DNA from 3 places in the Afipia dichlorophenoxyacetatis genome. Region 2 is predicted to be linked to each of the others. Evidence: predicted binding sites of a transcription regulator. Region 2 holds the regulator's gene; each other region holds the start of a gene.
What was found. Region 2 encodes LexA, which represses DNA repair genes until DNA is damaged. Its sites were predicted from a motif close to TGTTCNNNNTGTGTTCNG; they were not measured.
Positions count from the first base shown of each region.

Region 1 (2,272 bases), 610 kb from region 2:
ATCTCGCCAGTGTCGCGTACAAGCGTCCGAACCTCGTTGTTGGCGCCATCGGCGTTGATCAGAAATGTTTCGTTGGCATCCGGCCAGATTTCCAGATCCCACACCGAGCCATTCGCCAGCGTGTTCTTCTCGACGAACATTTCCTTCACGAAGGTGCCGTCCTTCCTGAACACCTGAATACGATCGTTCTGCCGGTCGCAGACATAGACCAAACCATCCTGCGCGATGCGCACGCAGTGCACCGGATTGCCGAACTGTTGTGACGGCGCAGCAGTAGGATCGTAGGCAGGCAACTTCTCATCGGTCGGCGCTTTGCCGTAGGCACCCCACATGCGCTTGAAGGCGCCGGTCTCGCTGTCAAACACGATGACGCGGTGATTGTAGTAGCCGTCAGCCACATAAAGTTCGTTGGTGGCGGCATCGACCGTCATATTGGCGGGCCGGCCGAGACGCGTTGTGTCCTTGCTGTCGGTCTGCGGGCCGGACTTACCGATCTGCATCACGAATTTGCCGTCACGGGTGAATTTGAGGATCATGCCGTCGGTATCGCCATTTCCGGCGAGCCAGACGAACCCTTTGCTGTCGATATAGATGCCGTGTTCGTTGGCGGGCCAGTCGAAGCCCTCTCCCTTTCCACCCCAGGCCTTGATCAGATTTCCGTCCTGATCGAACTCCATCACCGGTGGCGCGGGGACACAGCATTTGGTTCGAGGCGGATTAAGGCTCGCAGCCTTCTCATCGTCCGTCAGCGTGCGTGGACGCTGCACCACCCAGATATGATCCTCGGCGTCGACGGCAACGCCTGCCGCCTGCCCCATGATCCAGTTGTTGGGCAAAGGCTTCGGCCATTGCGGATCGACCTGGAATTTCGGCGCATCGGCCGCGTGAACCGCAGTCGCGACAACAAGACCTGCGAGCGCAACAATCCATCTCATAACGTCACTCCCTAATGCCGCGTCACGCCGTCAGGAATGATCGGTCACGCACGGTCGTTGTTTGATTTGTTGAGTGTGGTTGGAAACGAAGAACGACTAACGCGGGAGACTCCCTATCGTTATCTGCAAGGCACAGGATAAGCGTATCCATCGGTCATCCGCTATCGACGACATTGCGAAATCGGTTGACTTTCAGGACACAATCGCGAACAAAAGAGGAACACAAATCCCAGCCGCACTGAGTCCCTAGTCCATGGCGAAAAACGCCCTCTCCTTCGTCTGCCAGAATTGCGGCTCGGCCTATAACAAGTGGCAGGGCAAGTGCGAATCCTGCGGCGAGTGGAATACGCTGGCGGAGGAAGACGTCTCCGGCGTCACCACCATGCCGGCCAACCTGCGTCCAAAACGCAAGGGACGGCTTTTCAAACTTGAAACACTGACCGGCTCCAGCCCTGACGCGCCGCGCCTGCCATCGGGCATGGGTGAGCTTGACCGTGTCACCGGCGGTGGTTTTGTGCGCGGTTCGGTGCTGCTGGTCGGCGGAGATCCCGGCATCGGCAAATCGACGTTGCTGACCCAGGCCACCAGTCTGCTGGCACGCGCAGGACATCGCGTTGTCTATATTTCCGGTGAAGAAGCCATCGCGCAGGTGCGGCTTCGCGCGGCGCGACTGGGACTGGCCGACGCCGCCGTTCAGCTCGCCGCAGAAACATCGGTTGAGGATATCATCGCGACGTTGTCCGAAGGCACGCCTCCGCGCCTCGTGGTGATCGACTCGATCCAGACCATGTGGACCGACACCGTGGAATCCGCGCCAGGCACCGTGACGCAGGTGCGTGCGTCCGCGCAGGCCCTGATCCGCTTCGCAAAGAGGACCGGCGCAGCCATGATCCTGGTCGGGCACGTCACCAAGGATGGACAGATCGCCGGCCCCCGCGTCGTCGAGCACATGGTCGATGCGGTGCTGTCGTTCGAGGGCGAAGGCTCGCAGCAATTTCGCATCCTGCGCTCCATCAAGAACCGCTTCGGTCCCACGGACGAGATCGGCGTGTTCGAGATGACGGGCCTCGGCTTACGCGAAGTGATGAATCCGTCAGAGCTGTTCCTCTCTGAACGCGATCTCGGCAGTCCCGGCACGGCGGTGTTCGCCGGGATGGAAGGCACCCGGCCGGTGCTGGTCGAGTTGCAGGCGCTCGTCGCCCCCACCTCACTCGGCACGCCCCGACGCGCGGTCGTGGGCTGGGATTCCAGCCGACTATCGATGGTGCTTGCGGTGCTGGAGGCCCATTGCGGGGTCAAGCTTTCGGGCCATGACGTCTACCTCAACGTGGCAGGCG
Region 1 covers NZ_AP029250.1:3,754,477-3,756,748, forward strand. Annotated here, with positions in the region: gene ACZ5C3_RS17605 (NHL repeat-containing protein) at 1-935, opposite strand, end outside; gene radA (DNA repair protein RadA) at 1,189-2,272, shown strand, end outside.
Region 1: radA (DNA repair protein RadA) is a predicted target of LexA. The motif match lies at 1,141-1,158, and genes of this name have one in related genera.

Region 2 (2,272 bases):
TTCGGTCGTTATCTTTTCTTGAAACCTGATTTCTATCCGCGTATGGCGGACGCCTATCGCCGCAATCACTTCTGGGTCACGGTTGTCGGGCAAACCATTCCTGCGGTACGTGTCTATCTGTCGATCCCAGCAGGCGTGATCAATCTTGCGATCACGCACTTCACCATCGCCATTCTGATCGGCAGCCTTGCCTGGAGCGGGCCGCTGTTGATCGCGGGCTACGTCCTGCAAGGACAAGGCTCCGATGTTGCGGCCTCCTCGGCATTTCTATTGATGACAGCTCTCGTTGTTCTGGAGTTCCTTGTCCTTTTCATTTGGCGCGTGTTCCGCACAACAAGGAATACTTCAGCATCCGCGTAAGCGACTCGCGTATAGACGCGTGAACCGGCGGGCCGCGAATCTCCCGGTGTCCTGCGGGCGATTCTGCCCATCACTGCCGCCAAAGGCGGTTCAGCACCTCCACAATGTCCCTTGTAAGATGGGTTCTTTACTTCGTTGACCTAAAATTAACGATTGCAGAACACATATGGAACATATAGTGTTCGTTCATGATTTGTTTCGAGTGACTCGCTTGAAATGAAGAACAACGAGCCACTCCGATCACGGGATATTTGGGGAGCATTCAGATGCTGACGCGCAAACAGTATGAGCTTTTGCGGTTCATCAATGAGCGGCTGAAAGAGGCCGGGGTTCCTCCCTCCTTCGACGAAATGAAGGATGCGCTGGATCTGCGTTCCAAGTCGGGCATCCATCGCCTGATCACGGCGCTGGAAGAGCGAGGCTTCATCCGGCGCCTCGCCAATCGCGCCCGCGCCATTGAAGTCATCAAGCTTCCTGAACTGGGCGCCAATGGCGGCGGCGGCGCACGACGCGGCTTCACGCCCAGCGTCATCGAGGGCAACCTCGGCAAGGTCCGCACCAGCACCCCATCGAGCGGCGAAGACGACACGAACTTTCCGGTGGCTGTGCCCGTCATGGGCCGTATCGCAGCAGGTACGCCCATTGAGGCGCTACAGACCCGCAGCCATACCATCAGCGTTCCGCCCGACATGCTTGGCACCGGCGAACACTATGCGCTGGAAGTTCGCGGAGACTCCATGGTGGAAGCAGGCATTCTCGACGGCGACACCGTGCTCATCCAACGCAACGAAAGCGCGGATACCGGTGACATCGTCGTGGCGCTGATCGATGAAGAAGAAGCCACGCTCAAGCGGTTCCGGCGCCGTGGCGCGTCGATCGCGCTGGAGCCAGCGAATGCGGCCTACGAGGTGCGCATCCTTCCGCCGAACCGAGTGCGCATCCAGGGCAAGCTGATCGGGCTTTACCGGAAATACTGAGCTGGATGGCGTCAGTCGTCCGGCCGCAGATCACTCTCGGCCGGAGTGGCGTCGACAGACGTAGGCCGTCCTGATGTTGGCCTTGAAGGGGCTTGAGTGTCTGATTCAACCTCTGGCACCGCAGGCGACCACGGGCGATCTGTGCCGCGCGGTTTTGCAGCAGTGATGCTGAAACCGTTTTGCGTTCTTTGGAGCGCAAGCGGTCCCTGCCGTTGCAGAATGTTCCGATCGAGCACCAGCGCCTTGCAGTCCTGCGGCGCCTGCCGCGTGGTCACAATGACGGCCGCCCGCGCACAATCATCTGCGAAAGCCTCCGGTGACTTAGTCAGAGCAACAAAGGCACCCTCACCCGTTTGAACGACGCAACCGGCTTCGTCGCACGACACGCCCTCCGCGGTCGAGGACTCGCCTGCGGTTCGCGCGTCGGCATCCGCCGTCAGCCACTCGCGGACGAGGAAGGCATCCTTGCGGGTTTGCATGAGATGGAGCTGTCCATCTTTGCCACGAACACCGACAGTATGACCATCGTTCGAGACAAGGATATCCGGCCGCGGCGCCATCACAGCACTGACGGACGCGAGTACCACAAGTGCTGCTCCAGCCCAGCGCAAGGGCGACCGCAGCAATCCCATCATGATGATGCCGGCGCTCATGACCAGCAACGGTCCGGTCCCGAATGCCGCCATGCGGCCGATGGCACCGGGAAGTGCGGCCACCCACTGCGACACGGTAATCATCCAGCCGATGCCAAAGTCCATGAGCCGCCAGAACACGCCGTCAAACCCGAATGGCATGGCGATCAGGCCAAGCAATCCGGCAGGCATGACCAATGCCGACACCACGGGCATCGCTGCGAGATTTGCCAGCACGCCATAGGGCGTGATGCGGTGAAAATGGAATGCCGCGTAAGGCATCGTCGCAAGTCCGGCGATGAA
Region 2 covers NZ_AP029250.1:3,149,056-3,151,327, reverse strand. Annotated here, with positions in the region: gene ACZ5C3_RS14835 (DedA family protein) at 1-360, shown strand, start outside; gene lexA (transcriptional repressor LexA) at 627-1,337, shown strand; gene ACZ5C3_RS14825 (ComEC/Rec2 family competence protein) at 1,349-2,272, opposite strand, start outside.

Region 3 (2,272 bases), 980 kb from region 2:
AGTCGATGTCATGGTCGAGAACGATAACGTGCAAGTTCAGAATCCAAATCCAAGTTGTGTTGCCCGCGGTCGAAACATTTCAACTAGGCGCCGGCTGTCGAGCAGCGAAGCTGCAGGCCTGTGATCGGCGAGAATGATGAAGGGAAGGGCTTTGTTCCGCGGGACGTTCAGCCGCGCGAGATCGCCCGCGCGGATGTGCATGATGCGGCGCGCGCCGATGATGCGATCGACGGTTTTGATGCCAAATCCTGGCACCCGCAGCAGGTCTTCGCGGCTTGCGCGATTGACGTCGAGCGGGAAGCGGTCGCGGTGGCGTAACGCCCATGCGAGTTTCGGATCGATATCGAGCGGCAGCATGCCACCTTCCAACGGATTGGTGATCTCACCGATCTCGAAGCCGTAAAACCGCATGAGCCAGTCAGCCTGATAGAGCCGGTGTTCACGAACCAGCGGCGGAGCCTGCAGCGGCAGACCACGGCTTGCATCAGGGATCGGACTGAAAGCCGAATAGTAGACGCGCTTGAGCTGGTAGGAGCTGTAGAGATTGGCGCTGGTCTCGAGAATGGTCTGGTCGTTCGAGCTGTCGGCGCCGATGATCATCTGCGTGCTCTGGCCTGCCGGCGCAAAACGCTGGGCATGCTTGGTCGACTTGCTTTCTTTCGCCTCATCTAATTTCAGACGCAGCCGCCCCATGGTGCGGCGGATCGCGCGGACGTCTTTCTCCGGAGCGAGCTTTGTCAGGCTGCTTTCAGTCGGCACTTCAATATTGATGCTGAGACGGTCAGCGTACTTTCCCGCTTCCGCGATCAACGCGTCATCTGCTTCCGGGATCGTCTTGAGATGGATGTAGCCGCGGAAGTGATGATCCTCGCGCAGGCTCTTCGCCACCCGCACGACCTGTTCCATGGTGTAGTTGGGACTGCGGATGATGCCGGACGAGAGAAAGAGACCTTCGATATAGTTGCGGCGATAGAAATCGAGCGTCAGTTTGACGGCTTCCTCGACCGTGAAGCGCGCCCGTTGCACGTTCGAAGAGGCGCGATTGATGCAGTAGAGACAATCGTAGTTGCAGGCATTGGTGAGCAGGATTTTCAGGAGCGAAATACATCGGCCGTCTGGAGCGTAAGAATGACAGATTCCCATCCCGGCATCGGTCGAGCCCATGCCTTTGCCGTCGCGGCTGTCCCGCGTTTCGGTTCCACTGGAGGCGCAGGAGGCGTCGTACTTGGCGGCATCCGCCAAAATGGCCAGTTTCTCTTGCACATCCATCTTCGATCTCTTTGTTCTGATTGATGAAAACGAGCCGGTTGACTCTTCAGCCGCTCTTAGCTTTATATTAGAACATATCATGAACAAATAAGCGCGTCATTCGTTCAATCGGCGGTGACGATTTTCTAAATGTAGGAGCGGCGCATGACCGGCGCGCGCATGAACACACTTGCGTCTTTGCGAAAGACCATCGGCCGTCTCGAAGGCGAGACGAATGGGCTGGTGCGCGTTGCGTTGGGTCATGTCGATGCGGATGCAACGCTTCATGGCGGCTTGGTGCGTGGCGCGCTGCATGAAGTGTTCGCCGAAGGCGGGCGCAACGCCGCAGCGGCGACCGGTTTCACCGCAGGGCTTGCTCATCGCCTGTCTGGACGACGGCCATTGCTCTGGGTGCGGCAGGATTTTGCGGAAGTTGAATCCGGTGCGTTGTCGCTCGGAGGCTTGGCTGAATTGGGTCTGGACCCGCGCTTGCTGGTCGTTGTCAGAGCCGCGGATGCCGAAGAGGCGTTGCGTGTGAGCGCCGATGCTCTGGCATGCGATGCGCTTGGCGCGGTGGTACTCGATGTCTGGGGTGAGGTGCGCCAGCTCGATCTGGTGGCGAGCCGCAAGCTGACACTCACTGCGCGGACGTCCAACGTCACATGTTTGGTGCTGCGCACGTCGGCCATACCTGCGACCAGCACGGCGGAAACACGCTGGATGGTGCGCAGTGCGCCATCACCCGTGGCAACCGAAGCATGGGGCGCCCCGATGCTCGATGCCGAACTCGTTCGCAATCGTCACGGTCAGACCGGGCGATGGATCATGGAGTGGAAATGTGATGAGGGCCTCTTCCGTGAACAGGCGTCGTATTCTCAGCCTGTGGCTGTCGCGCCTGCCTACCGACAGATTGAACCGGCTGCCAGGCGTCGCGCTGGATAACGAGCGTCCCTGCGTCGTTGTTGGCAAGCTTAACAACGCATTGCAGGTCAGAGCACTGAACGACGCAGCCGCGCGCATTGGG
Region 3 covers NZ_AP029250.1:4,129,975-4,132,246, reverse strand. Annotated here, with positions in the region: gene ACZ5C3_RS19355 (UdgX family uracil-DNA binding protein) at 1-34, opposite strand, end outside; gene ACZ5C3_RS19350 (putative DNA modification/repair radical SAM protein) at 37-1,269, opposite strand; gene ACZ5C3_RS19345 (ImuA family protein) at 1,414-2,190, shown strand; gene ACZ5C3_RS19340 (DUF6504 family protein) at 2,090-2,272, shown strand, end outside.
Region 3: ACZ5C3_RS19345 (ImuA family protein) is a predicted target of LexA. The motif match lies at 1,338-1,355, and genes of this name have one in related genera.